Regions from separate parts of the Kitasatospora sp. NPDC001683 genome, predicted to be linked through region 1. Evidence: riboswitches for the same ligand, from Rfam matches in the RefSeq annotation. Region 1 holds a riboswitch; each other region holds the start of a gene.
The links. Region 1 has a riboswitch for cyclic di-AMP ahead of ACWCYO_RS19065 (NlpC/P60 family protein). Riboswitches for the same ligand answer to the same signal wherever they lie in the genome.
Positions count from the first base shown of each region.

Region 2: it holds a riboswitch for cyclic di-AMP, as region 1 does, so the genes downstream of both, ACWCYO_RS10165 (transglycosylase family protein) here and ACWCYO_RS19065 (NlpC/P60 family protein) in region 1, are expected to answer to the same signal.
Region 3: it holds a riboswitch for cyclic di-AMP, as region 1 does, so the genes downstream of both, ACWCYO_RS12190 (M23 family metallopeptidase) here and ACWCYO_RS19065 (NlpC/P60 family protein) in region 1, are expected to answer to the same signal.

Region 1 covers NZ_JBSFGK010000032.1:18,262-25,059, forward strand. Annotated here, with positions in the region: gene ACWCYO_RS19045 (rhomboid family intramembrane serine protease) at 1-569, opposite strand, end outside; gene ACWCYO_RS19050 (hypothetical protein) at 771-1,034, shown strand; gene ACWCYO_RS19055 (NYN domain-containing protein) at 1,451-2,752, shown strand; gene ACWCYO_RS19060 (NlpC/P60 family protein) at 2,951-3,988, shown strand; cyclic di-AMP (ydaO/yuaA leader) riboswitch at 4,338-4,491, shown strand; gene ACWCYO_RS19065 (NlpC/P60 family protein) at 4,502-5,620, shown strand; gene ACWCYO_RS19070 (C40 family peptidase) at 5,848-6,798, shown strand, end outside.
Region 2 covers NZ_JBSFGK010000014.1:7,526-14,323, reverse strand. Annotated here, with positions in the region: gene mfd (transcription-repair coupling factor) at 1-1,270, shown strand, start outside; gene ACWCYO_RS10180 (MazG family protein) at 1,353-2,390, shown strand; gene ACWCYO_RS10175 (SDR family NAD(P)-dependent oxidoreductase) at 2,411-2,836, opposite strand; gene ACWCYO_RS10170 (cytochrome P450 family protein) at 3,128-4,444, shown strand; cyclic di-AMP (ydaO/yuaA leader) riboswitch at 4,655-4,822, shown strand; gene ACWCYO_RS10165 (transglycosylase family protein) at 4,828-5,592, shown strand; gene eno (phosphopyruvate hydratase) at 5,842-6,798, shown strand, end outside.
Region 3 covers NZ_JBSFGK010000017.1:72,760-79,557, reverse strand. Annotated here, with positions in the region: gene purB (adenylosuccinate lyase) at 1-691, shown strand, start outside; gene ACWCYO_RS12195 (MFS transporter) at 716-2,254, opposite strand; cyclic di-AMP (ydaO/yuaA leader) riboswitch at 2,573-2,747, shown strand; partial or broken gene ACWCYO_RS12190 (M23 family metallopeptidase) at 3,013-3,378, shown strand; gene ACWCYO_RS12185 (hypothetical protein) at 3,584-3,724, shown strand; partial or broken gene ACWCYO_RS12180 (hypothetical protein) at 3,786-4,448, opposite strand; gene ACWCYO_RS12175 (amino acid deaminase) at 4,712-6,049, shown strand; partial or broken gene ACWCYO_RS12170 (N-acyl-D-amino-acid deacylase family protein) at 6,120-6,798, shown strand, end outside.

The DNA.
Region 1 (6,798 bases):
GGGTGGAAGCGCAGGTAGGCGCCGAGCACGCCGGAGATCGCGCCCGAGGCGCCGATCAGGACCCGGGTGAAGCCGGGGGAGTGCGCCTCGGCGAGGGCGAAGCCGTACGAGGCGAGGCTGCCGGCGGCCAGGTAGAAGAGGAGGTACCTGGCCCGGCCGAGCCGCCGTTCGACGGTGGGGCCGAAGACGTGGAGGAAGAGCAGGTTGCCCAGCAGGTGCAGCCAGCCGGCGTGCAGGAAGAGCCCGGTGAGGGCGGAGACCGCCGGGTGCTTGCCCGGGGTGGGGGCGGCGGGGCAGCCGGGGACCGGGTCGGGGCCGTCGGCCAGCTGCTCGGCGGTGAGCGGGTGGCCGGTCAGCAGCTCGGCGGGCACGGCGCCCCAGCGCTGCTCGTACCGCTGTTCGGCGCAGATCCGGGCCTGGCCGGTGCCGTACAGCGGGTTGAGGCCGGCGGCCGGGCCGAGCAGGAAGACCAGGGTGTTGAGCGCGATCAGGGCGTAGGTGACCGCCGGGGCGGGCACCGCCGGGCGGCCGTCCCGCGCGTCGGTGTGGTCGGGGGCCACGAGCGCCATGCGGCCAAGCATCCCTCCGTGCGCGGCAGGTGACACGGCGGTTTACGGCAGGTGGACCAGTCCTCCGGTTCCGGCAACCGGTGGTCGGGGCGGTTGCCCCAGGCAATAGGCTTGGGGCGGGCAATCCCGCCTCCCGCCGCCGACGCCGGGGCTCCGGGGGGAGCGCCTAGCCCACCCAGGGACCAGCCGAGAGGATCCCCGATGACCGTCCCCGCACTGACCGCCGAGACGCGCTGGCGCTGCACGCTGTGCGGCAACCTCACCCGCTTCGACGTGACCCGCACCGCGCGGGTGACCGAGTTCCTGCACTTCGACCTGGCCGGCGAGTCCAAGGTCGAGGAGACCGAGGTGCTCAGCGAGACGATCGAGTCGGTGCGCTGCCGCTGGTGCAACGCGGTGGACCAGGTCGAGCTGGTGGCCCGCCCGGGCGCCGAGGGTGCGGAAGCCCCCGCCGAGCAGGGCTGACCCCGTCGGTGCGGTGGGCGGTGCGCGACGCGGCCGTCCACCGCACGGGACAATACAGACAAGGCGCACGGAGCGTGACGACAGGGGCGGCCGCGGGCCGCACCCGCTGGACCAGGATCGGAGCCGAGGACGTGGTGGACGCAGCGAGGGAGCCCGGCGAAGCGCAGGGGCTTCAGCCCGCTGCGCAGGCACCGGAGCCGGCCGCCGGGACGGTCCCGTCCGAGAACGCTCCGTCGGAGGGCGGCGCGGCAGGGGCCGCTGCGTCCGGTGCCGATGACTCGGGCGCTGCTGACGCGGCCGGCGTCGAGCCGGGTGCCGCTGAGTCCGGTGCCGTCGAGCCGGGTGCCGTTGAGTCGGGTGCCGGTGGGTCCGGTGCCGTCGAGCCGGGTGCCGTCGCGGAGCGCGCGGCCGAGAAGCTGGACCGGCCGTTGCCGGAGGGCGTGCGCCGGCGCGTGGTCGGGCTGGCCTCGGACGCGCTGGGCGGGCTGCCGCCCGCGGAGCTGCCGCAGGGCCTGCGTCAGTACGTCAAGTTCACCCCGGCGCGGCGGGCCAAGTACGCGGCCACCGCGCTGGCGGCGGCGCTGGAGTCCGAGCCGGCGTTCCGGGTGCGGATAGCGGAGCGGCTGCGGCTGGGCCAGCCGGACCTGGTGAAGGCGCTGGAGTCGGGCACCGTCCCCGGCGCCGCCGATCCGATGGACGTCGCGGCCGCCGCCTACCTGGTGCGGTCGGCGGGCTGGAGCCGGCTGGTCACCGAGGCCGGCGAGGAGGCCGAGCGGGTCGGCGCCGAGGACGCCGTGGCGGAGGCCACCCGACTGGTGGAGAAGCTGCAGGCCGAGCTGGCCGAGGTACGGGCCGCCGCGCGCGCGGACCTGGACCGCCAGCGGGCGGAGTTCGAGGGCGTCCGGCGGGAGGCCGAGTCGCTGCGCAAGAAGGTGCGGTCGCTGGAGAGCGACACCCGGCGGGCACAGGCCGAGACCCGGCGGGTGACCGGGGAGCTGGAGGCCGCGAAGGCGCAGGCCGCGGGTGAGCGCAGCGCGGCGGAGAGCGAGGCGCGGCGGCTGCGGCACCGGGTGTCCGAGCTGGAGACCGTGGTCGAGCAGGGCCGTCGGTCGGCCCGGGAGGGGCGCAGCGTCGAGGACATGCGGCTGCGGCTGCTGCTGGACACCGTGCTGCAGTCGGCGCAGGGCCTGCAGCGCGAGCTGGCGCTGCCGGTCTCCCAGATCCGCCCGGCGGACCTGGTGGAGGCGGTGGTGCCGGGGGCGGCCTCGCCGCACGACGTGGCCCGGCGCGGCCTGGCCGAGGACGATCCGGCGCTGCTGGACCAGCTGCTGGCGATCCCGCAGGTGCACCTGGTGGTGGACGGCTACAACGTGACCAAGACCGGGTACCCGACGCTGCCGCTGGAGCAGCAGCGGATCCGGCTGCTGGGCGGGCTGGCGATGTTGGCCCAGCGCACCCAGGCGGAGGTCACCTGTGTGTTCGACGGGCAGGACCTGGACGTACCGGTCATCATGGCGCCGCCGCGCGGGGTGCGGGTACGGTTCAGCCGGACCGGGGAGACCGCGGACGAGTTGATCCGCCGTCTGGTCCGGGCCGAGCCGCAGGGCCGTCCGGTGGTGGTGGTGTCCACCGACCGGGAGGTCGCGGAGGGCGTGCGGAAGGCGGGCGCGCGCCCGGTGGCCTCGGTGCTGCTGCTGAACCGGCTGGCCCGGCCCTGACCCGGCCCGGTCGGATGATCCCTGGTCAGTGACCGTTTTGCGGTGGTGTGGGGATCCGGTGAAGTCAGCGTGGGGACCGTAGTTCACGCCTTCGGGGGAGTGGCAAAACGGATAGATCTTCACTAGGGTCTGGCGTCAAACCTATTTTCCGGAATCTCGCCCGAACGGGTGAGTCCGATGGAAGAAGGAGCCGGTCCCTTGGCCTCCCACCGCCGTCCCAAGCAGCCGAGCCGCGCACGGGTCTCCGTGCTCACCGCTGCCGCTGCGACCGCGGTCGCCCTCTCCGCCCAGGTGGCCGCGCACGCCGCGCCGCAGCCGAACACGTCCGACGTCAAGGCGCAGATCGACCAGCTCCAGCAGGAGCAGGAGCAGGCGGCGGAGAAGTACAACGGCGCCAAGGAGCGCGCCGACCAGCTCCGCAAGCAGGCCGACCAGCTGCAGGACCAGGTGGCCCGCAGTCAGGACCAGATGAGCCAGCTGCGGAGCGGCCTGGCCCAGGTCGCGGGCGAGCAGTACCGCACCGGCGGCATCGACCCGTCCGTCCAGCTGATGCTCTCCTCCGACCCGTCCGGTTACCTGGACAAGGCGTCGAGCGTCCAGCAGGCCAGCCAGAGCCAGACCGAGGCGCTCAAGGGTCTGCTCGACCAGCAGCGCCGGCTGGACCAGGAGAAGGCCGAGGCGGCCGCCGTGCTGGCGTCGCTGGACTCCACCACCAAGGACCTCAACCAGGCCAAGGCGGACGTCAACCAGAAGCTGAAGGCCGCGCAGGACCTGCTGAACTCGCTCAGCGCCGCCGACCGGGCCGCGCTGAAGGCCCAGCAGCAGCAGGACGACCGCGCCTCGCGCGGCACCGCGCGGGTCGACCTCACCAACCTGCCGCCGGCCAGCGGCTACGCGGCCGTGGCCGTGGCCAGGGCGATGAGCAGGCAGGGCTCGCCGTACGTGTGGGGCGCCACCGGGCCGAACACCTTCGACTGCTCGGGCCTGATGGTCTGGTCGTACGCCCAGGCCGGCGTCTCGCTGCCGCGCACCTCGCAGGAGCAGGGCGACGTCGGCACCCGGGTGCCCTCGCTGGACCAGGCCCAGCCGGGCGACCTGGTGATCTACGGCAGCGACCGGCACCACGTGGGGATGTACATCGGCAACGGCATGGTCGTCCACGCGCCGCACACCGGTGACGTGGTGAAGGTGATGAAGGCCGATGCGATGCCGATCAACACGATCCGCCGGGTCTGACGGTCCGACACTCCCGGGGCCCGGCCTCCGAACTGTGATATGCGCCACCTCCCGAGTCGGGGGGTGGCGCTTCGGGGTTCGTCCGTTCCATCCCGTTCCACCGCCGACCGGTGAGAGCCGATCAGCTTTGCGTGCGGCGGCGATCACCATCAGTCATTTTCACAAGAGAACATGGGTGATCTTCCGTCTTTTTTCTGACAAGGATTTGAACGGATCACGGTTCAGTTACTAGGGTCGTGCCCCGAACCACCGCACTGTCGATCACCCAGCCTGGGTGGCGGCGGTGGTTTCCGTCGAGTTCGCGAAACAGCGGGGCAGGTCGAAGCGACTGCCCGACAGGGGAGCCCAGTGGTCGGGGGCGCTGCGGAGCGGAGCCGGGGAACCATGTTCCTCCGGGGTGAATCGGCGCCAGGTCGGCCGTTGGTGAGGCCGTGAGGCGTCGTAGGGCATGCTTCCGGCCCGAACCCGTCAGCTCACCCGGTAGGCGGACGTAGGAAGAAGGAGTCCGCCTTCGTGGCGTCCCATCGTCGTCCCAAGCCCGCCAGCCGCGCTCGTGTCTCGATCCTGACCGGTTTCGCCGCCGCGGCCGTCGCCCTCTCCGCGCAGACCGGCGCCCACGCCGACCCGCAGCCGACCAAGGAACAGGTCAAGGAGCAGGTCGACCAGCTCAACGAGCAGGGCGAGCAGGCGACCGAGAAGTACAACGCGGCCCAGGAGAAGCAGCAGGCGCTGGAGAAGCAGGTCTCCGGCCTGCAGGACCAGGTGGCCCGTCAGCAGGCGCAGGTGACCGACCTGCAGGGCGGCCTCGCCGAGATCGCCGGCGAGCAGTACCGCAACGGCGGCATATCCCCGACCGTCCAGCTGATGTTCAACTCCAGCCCGGACAACTTCCTCAACCAGGCCGGGGCGCTGAACCAGGCCGGTGACACCCAGAAGAACCAGCTGAAGCAGCTCCAGGAGCAGCAGCGCAAGCTGGACCAGGACCGCACCGAGGCGCAGGGCAAGCTCGCCGAGCTCGAGTCCACCACCCAGCAGCTGAAGGCCTCCAAGGAGGACGTTCAGAACAAGCTGAAGGCCGCCCAGGACCTGCTCAACACGCTGACCGAGCAGGAGCGCCAGGCGCTCAAGGCGGCCGAGGACAAGGCCGCCGCCGACGCCCAGGCCAAGGCGGACGCCGCCGCGAAGGCCTCCCAGCCGGCCTCCGGCGACCGCGCCTCGCGCGACAGCGGCCGCTCCGACCTGGGCTCCTCGTCCGCGCCGGTCAAGATCGCCCCGGGCAGCTCGCACGGTGCCGCCGCGCTGGCCGCCGCCGCCTCCAAGGTCGGCAGCCCGTACGTCTGGGGCGCCACCGGTCCCGGCTCCTTCGACTGCTCGGGCCTGATGGTCTGGGCGTTCAACCAGGCCGGCGTGTCGCTGCCGCGCACCTCGCAGGAGCAGGCCGGCGCCGGCACCCGGATCGGCTCGGACCTCTCCCAGGCCCAGCCCGGCGACCTGCTGATCTTCTACAGCGACGCCCACCACGTCGGCATCTACGCGGGCAACGGTCAGGTGCTGCACGCTCCCAAGCCGGGCGCCTCGGTCCGCTACGAGGCCGTCTCCAACATGCCGCTGGCTTCCATCGTGCGGGTCTGATTCACGCCCCGACGTTCACGGGCCCGGTCCTCCGTCTCGGAGGGCCGGGCCTGCGGCTTTTCCGGCGGCTCGGGCTGGTGTCCGAATAAGGGTCAAATATTCGGGTCGGGAGGGGTTTGGACTCACTTGCCCGGACTCGCTAACGTCTGCCACCGGACTCCCGCTCGACGGCCGCCCACCGGGGCGCGGCCGCGGGGCCGCGCCGCAGGACTGGAGCCGTTGCCGCCATGCCCGTGCACCGTCGTTCCCAACTGCTCGCCCGTGCGCTGGTACTGACCGCGGCCGCCACCACGGCCCTGGGCGTGGCGACCGTCGGCAGCGCCCAGGCCGCCCCCGGGGCGCGGGACGCGCCCGATCGCAAGGGCGTCAAGACGCAGGTCGAGCAGCTGTACGACGAGGCCGAGCGGGCGTCGGAGAAGTACAACGCCGCGCAGGAGGCGCAGCAGCGGCTGCTGGGCGAGACCGCGAACCTGCAGGGCGAGGTCGCCACCGCGCAGGAGCAGCTCAACCAGCTGCGCGGGGACCTGGCGACGGTCGCCGGGGCCGAGTACCGGGGCGGCGGGATGACCCAGACCGTCCAGCTGATGCTCTCCACCGACCCCGCGGCCTACCTCGACCGCGCCCGCACCCTCGGCCAGGCCGCCGAGCGGCAGCAGGAGACGCTGCACGAGCTGGTCACCCGTCAGCGTCGGCTCGACCAGCGCCGCACCGAGACCGCGGCCAAGCTCGCCGAGCTGGACCAGGCCCGCCGCTCGCTGGCCGAGAACAAGCAGCAGATCCAGGAGCGGCTGACCAAGGCCCAGAAGCTGCTCAACAGCCTGGGCGTCGCCGAGCGGGCCAGGATGGCCGCCCAGGACGCCCGGGACGCCGAGCAGCGCGCCACCCGCGGCACCGACCGGCTGGACCTCGGCACGGCCCCGCCCGCCTCCGAGCGCGGGGCGGCCGCGCTGGCCGCCGCGGTGCGGATGATCGGCTCGCCCTACGTCTACGGAGCCACCGGGCCCCGTGCCTTCGACTGTTCCGGTCTGATGTACTACAGCTGGCGGCAGGCCGGAGTGACCCTGCCGCGGACCTCGCAGGCCCAGGCGTACGCCGGGCAGCGGATCAGCCTCTCCGAAGCACGGCCGGGAGACCTGGTGATCTTCTACCGGGACATGCACCACGTCGGGATGTACGCC
Region 2 (6,798 bases), on a different contig from region 1:
CGAGCACAAGGAGCAGCTGAAGAAGCTGCGCGCCAACGTGGACGTGCTCACCATGTCCGCGACCCCGATCCCGCGCACCCTGGAGATGGCGGTCACCGGCATCCGCGAGATGTCCACCATCACCACCCCGCCGGAGGAGCGGCACCCGGTGCTGACCTTCGTCGGCCCGTACGACGAGAAGCAGATCTCGGCCGCGATCCGGCGTGAACTCCTGCGCGAGGGCCAGGTGTTCTACATCCACAACCGGGTGGAGTCGATCGACAAGGCGGCCGCCCGGCTGAAGGACCTGGTGCCCGAGGCGCGGATCGCCACCGCGCACGGGCAGATGGGGGAGACCCAGCTGGAGAAGGTCGTCGTGGACTTCTGGGAGAAGGAGTTCGACGTCCTGGTGTCGACCACGATCGTGGAGTCCGGCATCGACATCTCCAACGCCAACACCCTGATCGTCGAGCGCGGCGACACCTTCGGCCTCTCCCAGCTGCACCAGCTGCGCGGCCGGGTCGGCCGCGGCCGCGAGCGCGGCTACGCGTACATGCTGTACCCGCCGGAGAAGCCGCTCACCGAGACCGCGCACGAGCGCCTGGCCACCATCGCCCAGCACACCGAGATGGGCGCCGGCATGTACGTCGCGATGAAGGACCTGGAGATCCGCGGCGCCGGCAACCTGCTCGGCGGCGAGCAGTCCGGGCACATCGCGGGGGTCGGCTTCGACCTCTACATGCGGATGGTCGGCGAGGCGGTGGCCGAGTTCCGCGAGTCGCTGGCCAACGGCGGCGCGGAGCCGGAGGAGGAGCCGCTGGAAGTGAAGATCGAGCTGCCGGTCGACGCCCACGTGCCGCACGACTACGCGCCCGGCGAGCGGCTGCGGCTGCAGGCCTACCGCTCGATCGCGGCGGTCAACTCGGAGGCGGACATCCAGCAGGTCCGGGACGAACTCGTGGACCGCTACGGGAAGCTGCCCGAGCCGGTGGAGAACCTGCTGCTGGTCGCCGCACTGCGGCTGTACGCCCGGCGGTGCGGGATCTCGGACATCACCCTGCAGGGCGCGAACGTCCGCTTCGGCCCGGTGGAGCTGCGCGAGTCCCAGCAGCTGCGGCTGAACCGGCTCTACCCGCGTAGCCAGGTCAAGGCGGCGGCCCGGCAGTTGCTGGTGCCGCGGCCGAGCACCGGGCGGATCGGCGGCAAGCCGCTGGTCGGGCGGGAGCTGCTGGGCTGGTGCACCGAGTTCCTGTCGGCGATGTTCGACGACCTGGCGGGGGCGAAGAAGTAGCGCCTGCCGGTCGGCGGTTCACGGCGGTCCCGGGCCCGGTCCGGGGCCGCCGTCGTCGGTCCGGGGCGGGTAGGTTCGAGGGGTGACGACGAATGCTGTGCCGACGAACGCTCCGGGCGCGAAGTTGATCCTGCTGACCACCACCCACCGGGTGGCCCCCGGGTTGCTGGCGTGGCCGGCCTGGGAGGCGTTGCGCTCCGCGGGGCGGGTGCTGGTGGCCGACGAGGGGCATCCGCAGGTGGCGGCGGTGCGGCAGGCCGGGGTGGCGGTCGAGGTGGTGCCGGCCGGGTCGGCGCCGGCCCTGGCGCGGCTGCTGACCGGGCAGCCGGCCGACGCCGGACCGACGGTGTGGCTGGGCGGCCCGGACGGGGATCCGGGGCTGACGGACGCGCTGGCCCGCCTCGCGGTGGAGCACGCCGGCGAGGTGCCGGAGATCGAGGTGCTGCCGGGCTCGTACGACCTGCCGGGGGCGCGGTTGCTGGACCTCGCCTCGGTGATGGACCGGCTGCGCTCGCCCGGCGGCTGCCCGTGGGATGCCGAGCAGACCCACGAGAGCCTGGTGAAGTACCTGGTCGAGGAGGCCTACGAGCTGGTCGAGGCGATCGAGGAGGGGGACCGGGACACCCTGCGCGAGGAGCTGGGGGACGTGCTGCTGCAGGTGTTCTTCCACTCCCGGATCGCCGAGGAGCACCCCACCGAGCCGTTCACCATCGACGACGTGGCCGGGGACATCGTGGAGAAGCTGGTGTACCGGCACCCGCACGTGTTCGGGGACGTCGAGGCCGAGGGCGCCGCCGAGGTGGAGGCGAACTGGGAGCAGCTGAAGGCGGCCGAGAAGGCGGACCGGGAGTCCGTCCTGGACGGCGTGCCGGCCGGGCTGCCCGCGCTGGCGTACGCGGCGAAGCTGGTGTCCCGGGTGCGCCGGGCGGGCTTCACCGGGGTGCCGGACGAGCCGTACGAGCTGCCCGCCGAGCTGACCGCGGAGTCGGCGGGCCGGCTGCTGCTCGCGGTGGCGCAGCGGGCGCACGACGCCGGGGTGGACGTGGACGCGGCGCTGCGCTCGGCCGCGCGCGGCTACCGGGACGCGGTGCGCGCGGCCGAGGGGCTCGAGCCGGAGTAGCGGCGCGGGCCGGTGACGGCTCAGGCCGCCGTGGCGGTGCTCCCGGCGGGGCGCCGCTGCGGCGGGACGAGTTCGCCGATCGCCTCACCGATCAGCGCGACCAGTTCGGCGAGGCGCTCCAGGTCGAGGTGGTCGGGCAGGTCGGCGAGGGAGACGATCCGCTCGCCCTTCGGGCCGGCCACGCAGAACAGGTCGATCGGTCCGAGGTGCTTCTCGGCGGTGTCGACCAGGGCGGCGACGTCGCTGGGCCGGCGGATGTCGCCGGAGACGCCCACCACGGGGCAGCCCGGCCGGTCGAGTTCGGCGGCGAGGTCCTCGGCGATCCCGACGTGCTGGTCGGCGATCAGCATCCCGGCGGCGCCGGCCGCGGTGAACCGGCGCGCGAGGTCGGCTCCCGACCCGCCGTCGAGTACCGCGATGACGACGACTGCCCCGCTGACCCTCATTGGTCCGCTCCTCCCTGTGGGCGACACCGCACCGGCGCCCACGCACACTGCGGAGGATCGTAGGCACGTCCTGACCCTCCGCAACAGGGATTACCCCGCAGGTGACCAGACTCACGCCCGCCACCCGGCCAAGAGCTGTCCAAGGACCGTCCACGGACCGTCCACCGGGCGTCCACGCAGTGTTGGCGCGCCGCCCGCGCACCGCTCGTGCGCCGCTCACGAACGGTTCGCGAACCGGCGGCGTCCGGGCGGTCGTCCGGGCGCCGCCGGTCCAGCGGTTACGGTCGACCCATGCCTGCTCAGCCCGACGGCGCCCAGCCCGCCGCCCAGCCCGCCCCGCCGCTCTTCACCTGGGAGTTCGCGGCCGACCCGTACCCCGCCTACGCCTGGCTGCGCGAGCACGCCCCGGTGCACCGCACCAAGCTGCCGAGCGGGGTGGAGGCCTGGCTGGTGACCAGGTACGCGGACGCCCGGCAGGCGCTCGCGGACAGCCGGCTGTCGAAGAACCCGGCGCACCACAGCGAACAGGCGCACCGCACCGGCCGGGTGGGCATCCCGGGGGAGCGGCAGGCGGACCTGATGACCCACCTGCTGAACATCGACCCGCCGGACCACACCCGGCTGCGCCGCCTGGTGTCGAAGGCGTTCACCCCGCGCCGGGTGGCCGAGTTCGAGCCGCGGGTACAGCAGCTGACCGACCGGCTGATCGACGGCTTCGCTCAGCGCGGCTCGGCGGACCTGATCCACGAGTTCGCCTTCCCGCTCCCCATCTACGCGATCTGCGACATGCTGGGCGTGCCGGCCGAGGACCAGGACGACTTCCGCGACTGGGCCGGAATGATGCTGCGACACACGAAGCCGGGTCACGGCGGCAGCCAACGCGGCGGCGTGGGGCGGGCGGTGAAGCGGATGCGGGCGTACCTGCTGGAGCTGATCCACCGCAAGCGGGCCGACCTCGGCGACGACCTGATCTCCGGTCTGATCCGGGCCAGCGACCACGGCGAGCACCTGACCGAGAACGAGGCCGCCGCGATGGCCTTCATCCTGCTCTTCGCCGGCTTCGAGACGACGGTCAACCTGATCGGCAACGGGACGTACGCGCTGCTGCGCAACCCGGGGCAGCGGGCGCTGCTGCAGGAGTCGGTGGCCCGCGGCGAGACGGCGCTGCTGGAGACCGGGATCGAGGAACTCCTGCGCTACGACGGGCCGGTGGAGCTGGCGACCTGGCGGTTCGCGACCGCGCCGCTGACCATCGGCGGGGTGGACATCCCGGTCGGCGACCCGGTGCTGGTGGTGCTGGCGGCGGCGGACCGCGACCCGGCCCGGTTCGCCGACGAGAACACCCTCGACCTGGCCCGGAGCGACAACCCCCACCTGGGTTTCGGACACGGCATCCACTACTGCATCGGTGCCCCGCTGGCCCGGCTCGAGGGGCGGTCCGCGCTGGCCACGCTGCTGTCCCGGCTGCCCGATCTGCGACTGGCCGAAACCCCGGAGAATCTGCGCTGGCGCGGCGGTCTGATCATGCGTGGATTGCGCGAACTTCCGGTCGAATTCAGTCCGGAGATCCGCTCTCCGCACGCCCTTCCTGAGCCGCCGACACACTGACGTGGCGTCGCGATTGCGCGGTTGGCAGCAGTATGAAGGGCCATCAAACCGGACAAAGCTCCGCCGTTGGTAGGCGATCGATCACGGGCCGTAATTTTTGTGTGATGTCGGCGATATGAGCTTGTGATTGGTCTGAGGATCTGTCTAGTCTCCCTGGAGTTCGCAGCTGCGGACCTCGTGCGCGGAACGCCGAATCCTGCCCGCCGCGCCACGGGAAACCGACCAGACCCTGGGCAGGGGCGGGGGAACCAGGTTTGTTGCCGTTCCTCCACGGCTTGGGGTGAAGCCGCCCGAGCGGAATCGATTCCGCCGACGGCGGCCGGGCCACCTCCCGGTCCGAACCCGACAGCTCACCTCGCAGGCGTGCGGAGAGGGACCTCTTCATGCTGTTCGTTGGAACTGGCCGTCATCGTCGTCGCACCCAGGCCGAGAAGGCCATCGCCGTCGCCGGTGTGGCCGGCGTCGGACTCGCGCTGCCGCTCCTCACCGCCACCGGCGCCTCCGCCGCCCCGGCCTCCGCCTGGGACTCCGTCGCCCAGTGCGAGAGCGGCGGCGACTGGGGCATCAACACCGGCAACGGCTTCTACGGCGGCCTGCAGTTCACCTCCAGCACCTGGAAGGCGTACGGCGGCACCGCCTACGCCGCGCAGGCCAACCAGGCCAGCAAGGGGCAGCAGATCGCCGTCGCCGAGAAGGTGCTCGCCTCGCAGGGCCCGGGCGCCTGGCCGGTCTGCTCGCTGAAGGCCGGCCTGAGCAAGGGCGGCGCCCCGGCGGCCGTGGACACCTCCTCGGACACCAAGGCCCAGAAGCAGCAGGCGGCGCCCAAGGAGCAGGCTCCCAAGGCCGCCGCGAAGCCGGTCCAGCAGTACAAGCCGAAGCACGCCGCCCCGAAGCAGGCCGAGCAGCCCGCCGAACAGCCGACGGCCAAGCAGTACGCCCCGAAGCACGCCGCCCCGCGCGCCGCCCAGCCGGCCCCGTCCGCCGCGACCGGCCACGACTACACCGTCCGCGCCGGTGACACCCTGTCGGGCATCGCCGCCGCCCAGGGCGTGCAGGGCGGCTGGCAGGCGCTGTACGACGGCAACCGCGGCACGGTCGGCGGCGACCCGAACCTGATCGTGCCCGGCCAGGTCCTGCACCTCGGCTGACATCTGACGCCCGACGAGGGGGCCGACCGACCGGTCGGCCCCCTTCGTCCGCATTCGCCCGCCCCGGGGGGACAAGCTGGGACAAGCAGGTGAACTACCGGTGGGTAGCGGGGCCACACGCTGAGACGGAACCGAGGTGGACGTGGTCCCGGGAGCCCGGGCGGTTAGGCTCTGGTCGTAACGACTCCGCAATCCTCCGGCCGACAGCACCACCGTCAGCCGGACCCTGCTTCCGCAAGGAGATGCCTCGTGCCGTCCATCGATGTCGTCGTAGCCCGTGAGATCCTCGACTCCCGCGGCAACCCCACGGTCGAGGTCGAGGTCGGCCTCGACGACGGCAGCACGGGTCGTGCCGCTGTTCCGTCGGGTGCCTCGACCGGCGCCTTCGAGGCGCTGGAGCTGCGCGACGGTGACAAGAACCGCTACTTCGGCAAGGGCGTGGAGAAGGCCGTCCTGGCCGTCATCGAGCAGATCGGCCCGGAGCTGGTCGGCTACGACGCCACCGAGCAGCGCCTGATCGACCAGGCCATGCTCGACCTGGACGCCACCCCGGACAAGTCCTCGCTCGGCGCCAACGCCATCCTGGGCGTCTCGCTGGCCGTCGCGCACGCCGCCTCGGAGGCCAGCGACCTGCCGCTGTTCCGCTACCTGGGCGGCCCGAACGCGCACGTCCTGCCGGTCCCGATGATGAACATCCTCAACGGCGGCTCGCACGCGGACTCCAACGTCGACATCCAGGAGTTCATGATCGCCCCGATCGGCGCGGAGTCCTTCTCCGAGGCCGTCCGCTGGGGCGTCGAGGTCTACCACACCCTCAAGGGCGTGCTGAAGGAGCGCGGCCTGTCCACCGGCCTCGGCGACGAGGGCGGCTTCGCGCCGAACCTGGACAGCAACCGCGAGGCCCTGGACCTGATCACCGAGGCCATCCAGAAGGCCGGCTACGTGCCCGGCCGCGACGTCGCGCTGGCCCTGGACGTCGCCGCCTCCGAGTTCTACAAGGACGGCGCCTACCAGTTCGAGGGCAAGGCCCTCTCGTCCGCCGAGCTCATCGAGTACTACTCCGAGCTGGTCGAGGCCTACCCGCTGGTCTCCATCGAGGACCCGCTGGACGAGTCGGACTGGGACGGCTGGAAGGCCATGACCGTCAAGCTGGGCGACAAGGTCCAGCTGGTCGGCGACGACCTGTTCGTCACCAACCCGGCCCGC
Region 3 (6,798 bases), on a different contig from region 1:
CGTACAGCTGGCCGCCGCGCCGTCCAGCCTGGCCAAGACCATCCGCCTGATGGCCGGCCACGAGCTGGTCACGGAGGGCTTCAAGGAGGGCCAGGTCGGCTCCTCCGCGATGCCGCACAAGATGAACACCCGCTCCTGCGAGCGCGTCAACGGACTGGCCGTCATCCTGCGCGGCTACGCCTCGATGACCGGCGAGCTGGCCGGCGACCAGTGGAACGAGGGCGACGTCTCCTGCTCGGTGGTGCGCCGGGTCGCGCTGCCGGACGCCTTCTTCGCCTTCGACGGCCTGCTGGAGACCTTCCTGACCGTCCTGGACGAGTTCGGCGCCTTCCCGGCCGTGATCGAGGCCGAGCTGGACCGTTACCTGCCGTTCCTGGCCACCACCAAGGTGCTGATGGGTGCGGTGCGCGCGGGGGTCGGCCGGGAGACCGGCCACGAGGTGATCAAGGAGCACGCCGTCGCCTCCGCGCTGGCGATGCGCGCGGGCGGCCGGGAGAACGAGCTGCTGGACCGCCTCGCCGCCGACGAGCGGATCCCGCTGGACCGGGCCGCGCTGGACGCGCTGCTGGCCGACAAGCTGTCCTTCACCGGGGCGGCCGGGGCCCAGGTCGCCGAGATCGTCCGCCAGGTGGAGGACGTCGCGGCGGCCTACCCGGAGGCGGCCAAGTACGCGCCGGGCGCCATCCTCTAAACAGGAGCAGTCTCTGACGCGGCCTCAGATTTCCGACGAGGGCCCTGCCGCCGTTCCGGTGGCGGGGCCCTCGGGCGTCCGGGAGTGGCCGGGGTCGAGCGGCGGGGTGGTGGTGGCGCAGGACCAGTCGCAGTTCGGCTCGGCCACCGGTTGTTCCTCGGGGGCGAGCACGTTGCCCCGGACGGTGACGAAGGCGATCAGTCCGCCACCGGCCAGCAGGCCCGCGCAGATCAGCATCGCGGTGTGGAAGGCGGAGTCCACCGAGGACGGCACCCGGTAGGCGTTGCCGCTCAGTCCGGCCATCGCCGGGAGGGCGGCGACCGCGAGCAGGCCGGCCGCCCGGGCGGCGGCGTTGTTGACGCCGCTGGCGATGCCCGCGTGCCGCACCTCGACGGCGGCCAGCACGGTGGCGGTCAGCGGCGCGACCAGCAGCGTCATCCCGCAGCCCATCACCGCGACCGCGGGCAGCACGTCCACCCAGTAGGAGGAGCCGGGGCCGGTGCGCAGCATCAGCAGCACCCCGGCGGCGCACAGCAGCGGTCCGACGGTGAGCGGGATGCGCGGGCCGATCCGCTTGCCGAGGCGCCCGGCGCGCGCGGACAGGGTCAGCATCAACAGCGTGATCGGCACCAGGGCGAAGCCGGAGACCAGCGGCGAGAAGCCGGAGACGATCTGCAGCTGCACCACCAGCAGGAAGAACACCCCGCTGAACGCCGCGTACACGCACAGGGTGACCAGGTTCACGGCGGTGAACAGCCGGGAGGAGAACAGCCCGAGCGGCAGCATCGGATCGGGCGCCCGCCGTTCGACGGCCACGAAGGCGGCGGCGAGCAGCAGGCCGAGCGCGCCGCTGACCCAGACACCGGGGGACAGGCCCTCCCCGGCGGCGGTGAGCGCGTAGGTGATCGCGCCGAGGGCGAGCGCGGCGAGCAGGGCGCCGGGCACGTCGAAGCGGCCGGTGGCGGACTCGTCCCGGCTCTCCGGGACGTACCGGGAGGTGACCGCGATCACGGCGGCGGCCAGCGGCAGGTTCAGCAGGAAGATCCAGCGCCAGCCGGGCCCGTCCACCAGCCAGCCGCCGAGGAAGGGGCCGACGGCCGCCGACACCCCGCCCAGGCCGGACCACAGGCCCACCGCCGCCGAGCGGTCGTCCGGGTGGAAGACGGCCTGGAGCATGGCGAGCGAGCCCGGGGTGAGCAGCGCGCCGCCGATGCCCTGGACGGCGCGGGCGGCGATCAGCACGTGGATGGTCGGGGCGGCGGCGCAGGCCGCCGAGGCGGCGGCGAACCAGACCACGCCGATCAGGAAGACCCGGCGCCGCCCGTAGCGGTCGCCGAGCGCCCCGCCGAGCAGGATCAGGCCCGCGAGGGTGAGCAGATAGGCGTTCAGGGTCCATTGCAGGGAGGCGAGGGAGGCGCCGAGGTCGGTGCCGATCCGGGGCAGGGCGACGTTCACCACGGTGCCGTCGAGCATCGCCATGCTGGAGCCGAGCACCGTCGCGAGCAGTACCCAGCGTCCCTGCGCGGTGCCCAGGCGCAGGGAGCCGGCTTCAGAGGTGGCCACGAGCCCGATCCTGCGCCCGTTGCGGCATACGTGACAAGGGTCACCGGACGGTGTGTCGACCGGTGGCGGGGAGTGCACGGACGGTCGCGCAGTGGGGTCGGGATCGGCGCAGGGTCGTGGATCAGTGGCACCGGGTGAATGGATTGTGCACGTACGGTGTAGCGGATCATTCGGACGGTCACCGGGTTCCGGGGATCGGCCGCCGGTTCGAGAGATCGACATTGCTTCACCCGAACGGATGAGTTTTAGTTCAGCGACCGCCCGGCCAGTCCGGACGGACCCGCCGGGTGGAACGCCGAGTCCTGCCGCTGCCCGGTGGTTCGAACTGAGCTCTGTACGGCAGGAGCGGGGGACCCACAGGTAAGTCGCCGGACCGGAGTTCGCGCTTTCAGCGCGGACGTCCAGGACCGGCTCGGGGTGAAGCCGCGCATGCGGCCGGGCAACTCCAGCCCGAACCCGACAGCTCACCTCGCAGGCGTCGGAGAGGAAATCCCATGCCTGCACAGGCTCGCCGTTTCGTCCTGCCCCGTGTCGCCGTGCCCCGTGCCGCCCGCATCGGCCTCGCCACCGCCGTGGCCGGTGCCTCCTTCGTCCTGCCGCTGGTGACCGCGATGAGCGGGCAGGCCACGGCCGCTCCGGCCGTCCAGGTCGTCGCCGCCGCGCCGGTCGCCCAGGTCGTCGCCGCCGCTCCCGCGGCCGCTCCGGCCGCCGTCACCGCCGGCTTCGTCGCCCCGCTGGCCAAGCCGGTGCTGGGCGAGGCCTACGGCGTGGCCGGCACGATGTGGGCCTCCGGCCACCACACCGGCCAGGACTTCGTCTGCTCCACCGGCACCCCGGTGCGCGCGGTCGCCAACGGCGTCGTGGTGCAGGCCGGCAACGGCGGCGCCTACGGCAACCAGGTCGAGATCAAGCTCGCCGACGGCAAGTACGCGCAGTACGCGCACCTGTCCGTGATCCGCGTGAAGGTCGGTCAGGCCGTCACCGTCGGCCAGCAGCTCGGCCTCTCCGGCGCCACCGGCAACGTGACCGGCCCGCACCTGCACTTCGAGATCCGCACCGGTCCGAACTACGGCTCGGACATCAACCCGGTCACCTACCTGCGGGCGCACGGCGTCGCGCTCTGACCCCACCGGGTTCCAGGGACCACCGCTGCCGCGGGGCGAATCGATCCTCCGGGATGGTCATGTCGGGTGACCGCTCGACCGGGTGATCGCCGCGGCGGTGGACATGGGCGCGGGACACGCCCACGGCCGGCCCGGCTGCACGGGACACCTCCCTCGTGCAGCCGGGCCGGCCACTGCCGTCTTCCGGCGCCTTCCCCTGGCGACCGTGGTGCTCACGGTGTCCTCGCTCGGGTACGTGGCGATGAACCGGCACGTCACGGCGGCCGGGGCGTTCTACGGGTACGTCTCACACGGGCTGGGCCGGGTGGTCGGGATGGCGCCGGTGGGCCGTGCTGGGCGGCGGTGAGCAGCTCGTGCATCCGGTGGCCGAAGTCCTCGGTGTCGCAGGCGGGTTCGGGGAAGACCAGGCGGACGTCGCGGTGGCTGTGCGGGTGGTCCAGACGCAACACCACGCCGTGGCGGTTCAGGGCGAGCGGGCGGACGTCCGGGTGGTGGGTGAGCAGGGCCGGGTCGAGCAGGCCGGTGAGCAGGCCGAGGGCGTCGGCGTGGCCGTCGGCCAGGTGGGGTGAGCAGCGCGGCCTCGTGGCGGGCCAGCGGGTCGGGGGTGGCGCGGGCGAGGTCGGCGGGGGCGGTGACCACCAAGGCGGCGTCCTTGACCACCACGGTGGCGGGGGAGGGGAAACGGCGGCGCAGCGCGGCGGGCTCGTCGGTGCCGAGCAGCAGCAGATCGGCGGCGTCCAGCAGCGACGGCAGCACGGCCGGGTCGCGTTCCTGCCAGAGCGCGGGGCGCCAGTTGAGGTCGAAGCTGACCAGCCGACCCGGGCGGCGGTCGGCCAGCAGGGCACGCAGCAGGGCCAGGCAGCCGTCGGAGAGCGCGGCGGTGATGCCGGACAGGTGCAGCAGGCGGGCGCCGGCCAGCAGCGCGGCGGCGGCCGGATCGGTGAGCAGGGCGGGGGAGAGCGCGGCGGCCGCGGAGCCGCGCCGGTGGTAGTGCAGCCGGCTGCGGCCGGGACCCAGGTCGTCTCCACGGCCTCCAGCGGGCCCGGGCGGTCGGGCAGCAGGACGGCCATCGACTCGCCCACGCACACGGCCGTCGGGGGAGGGCCGGGGCGATCGCGCTCCCGGGTGTCCTGTCGCGGCGTCTGCCGGCCTCCTCGTCCGCGTTCCGTGGGGTGCGGCCGTTCCGTGGGTGCGGCCGTTCGCTGGCGTGCGGTCCGACTCGGTTCGACCGTCCATGGGGTCCGTTGACCGTGATCCGGCGCCGAAGCTAGAACCGTGCTGCCAGCATGTGCAACCCTCGTTGCGCATGTTGCAACACGGATGGAGGAAGACGGTGGAGCAGACCTTCGCGGGCGACAGTGCCTTCTCGGGCGGAAGGGTCTTCGCGAGCAGCGCGGCCGGGCCGGGGATCGCCGAGGGGGCGGTGGCGGCCCTGGCCGACGAGACCCTCGACTGGCGGTTCAAGGCCGCCCCGCCGGAGAGCTGGGGGCGCACCGTCCGGGAGTGGCTCGCCACCGGGCCCACCCTCTCCTCGCTCGGCACCCCGCTGCTCACCCTCGACGGCGCCGCGCTCGACCACAACGTCCGCACCATGGCCGACTGGTGCGCCAAGGCGGGCGTCGCCCTCGCCCCGCACGGCAAGACCACCATGGCGCCCGCGCTCTGGCAGGCCCAACTCGCCGCCGGCAGCCACGGCATCACCCTCGCCAACCTGCCGCAGGTGCGCGTCGCCCGGGCCTTCGGCGTCCAGCGGATCCTGCTCGCCAACACCCTGCTGGACCCGGCCGGACTCGCCTGGCTCGCCGCCGAGTTGACCGCCGACCCTTACTTCGCCTTCCTCTGCTGGACCGACTCCACCGAGGGCGTACGGCTGATGGACGAGGCGCTGCGCGCCGCCGGGGCCGAACGGCCGGTCGAGGTGCTGGTCGAACTCGGCGGCCCGGGCGGGCGGACCGGCGCGCGGGGCGTGGACGCGGCCGTCGAGGTCGCCGCCGCCGTGCTGCGCGCGCCGACCCTGCGGCTGGCCGGCGTCGGCGGGTACGAGGGCGCCCTCGCGCACGACGCCACGGCGGAGGGGCTGGCCACCGTGCGCGGCTACCTCAAGGCGCTCGGGGAGCTGCACGGCCGGCTCGCCGACGCCTATCCGGACGGTGTGCCACCGGTGGTGTCGGCCGGCGGCAGTGCCTACTTCGACCTGGTGGTCGAGGAGTTGGCCGCCCTGCCGGAGGCCTTCGTGGTGCTGCGCTCGGGGGCGTACATCGCCCACGACGACGGCTTCTACCGGGGCATCTCGCCGCTCGCCCGGGGTGGCGCGGACGCCCCGTTCCGCGGTGCGCTGCACGGCTGGGCCCGGGTGGCCTCCCGGCCGGAGCCGCAACTGGCGCTGCTGGACGCGGGAAAGCGCGACCTGCCCTTCGACGACGGCCTGCCCGAGCCGCAACGCGTACGCGACGGAGCCGAGTTGACGGGCACGACGGCACGGATCACGGCGCTCAACGACCAGCACGCCTTCCTCCGCGACGCAGGCGACCTCGCGCCGATCGGCGCGGTGCTGCGGCTCGGCGTCTCGCACCCGTGCACGGCCTTCGACAAGTGGACGGCGATCCCGGTGCTGGACTCCGCGGACGCCGCCGAGCCGAAGGTCACCGGGCTGGTCAGGACCTTCTTCTGATGCCGGAAGGCCGGACAGTGCGCCGGCGGGAGGCAACGCCTTCGGAGGAACCGTCTTCGAGGGGGCGACGGTGGTCGACGGGACCGGCGCCGAGCGCTACCGCGCGGACGTCCGGATCGCCGACGGGCTGATCGCCGAGATCGGCGCGGGCCTGGGCGGGCCGTCGACGGTGGACGCCGACGGGCTGGTGCTCACCCCCGGCTTCATCGACATGCACGCCCACTCCGACCTCGCCCTGCTGCTCGAGCCCGAGCACCCGGCCAAGGTCACCCAGGGCGTCACCTGCGAGGTCCTCGGCCGGGACGGCCTGTCCTACGCCCCGGTGGAGGACACCACCCTGCCCGCGCTGCGCCGCCAACTCGCGGGCTGGAACGGCGATCCGGCGGACCTCGGCTGGGACTGGCGGGACGTCGCCGGCTACCTGGACCGGATCGACCGCACCCGGCCCGCCGTCAACGCCTGCTACCTGGTCCCGCGCGGCTCGCTGCGGATGCTCGTCATGGGCTGGCAGAACCGCCCGGCCACCCCGGTCGAACTCGACCGGATGCGGCAGGTGTTGGCGCGGAGCCTGCTGCAGGGAGCGGTCGGCACGTCCAGCGGTCTCAGCTACACCCCCGGGATGTACGCGGACACCGCCGAGCTGGTCGAGCTGTGCCCGGTGGTCGCGGCCTACGGCGGCTTCCACGCACCGCACCAACGCTCCTACGGGCGCGGGGCGTTGGAGGGATACGCCGAGATGGTGGAGATCG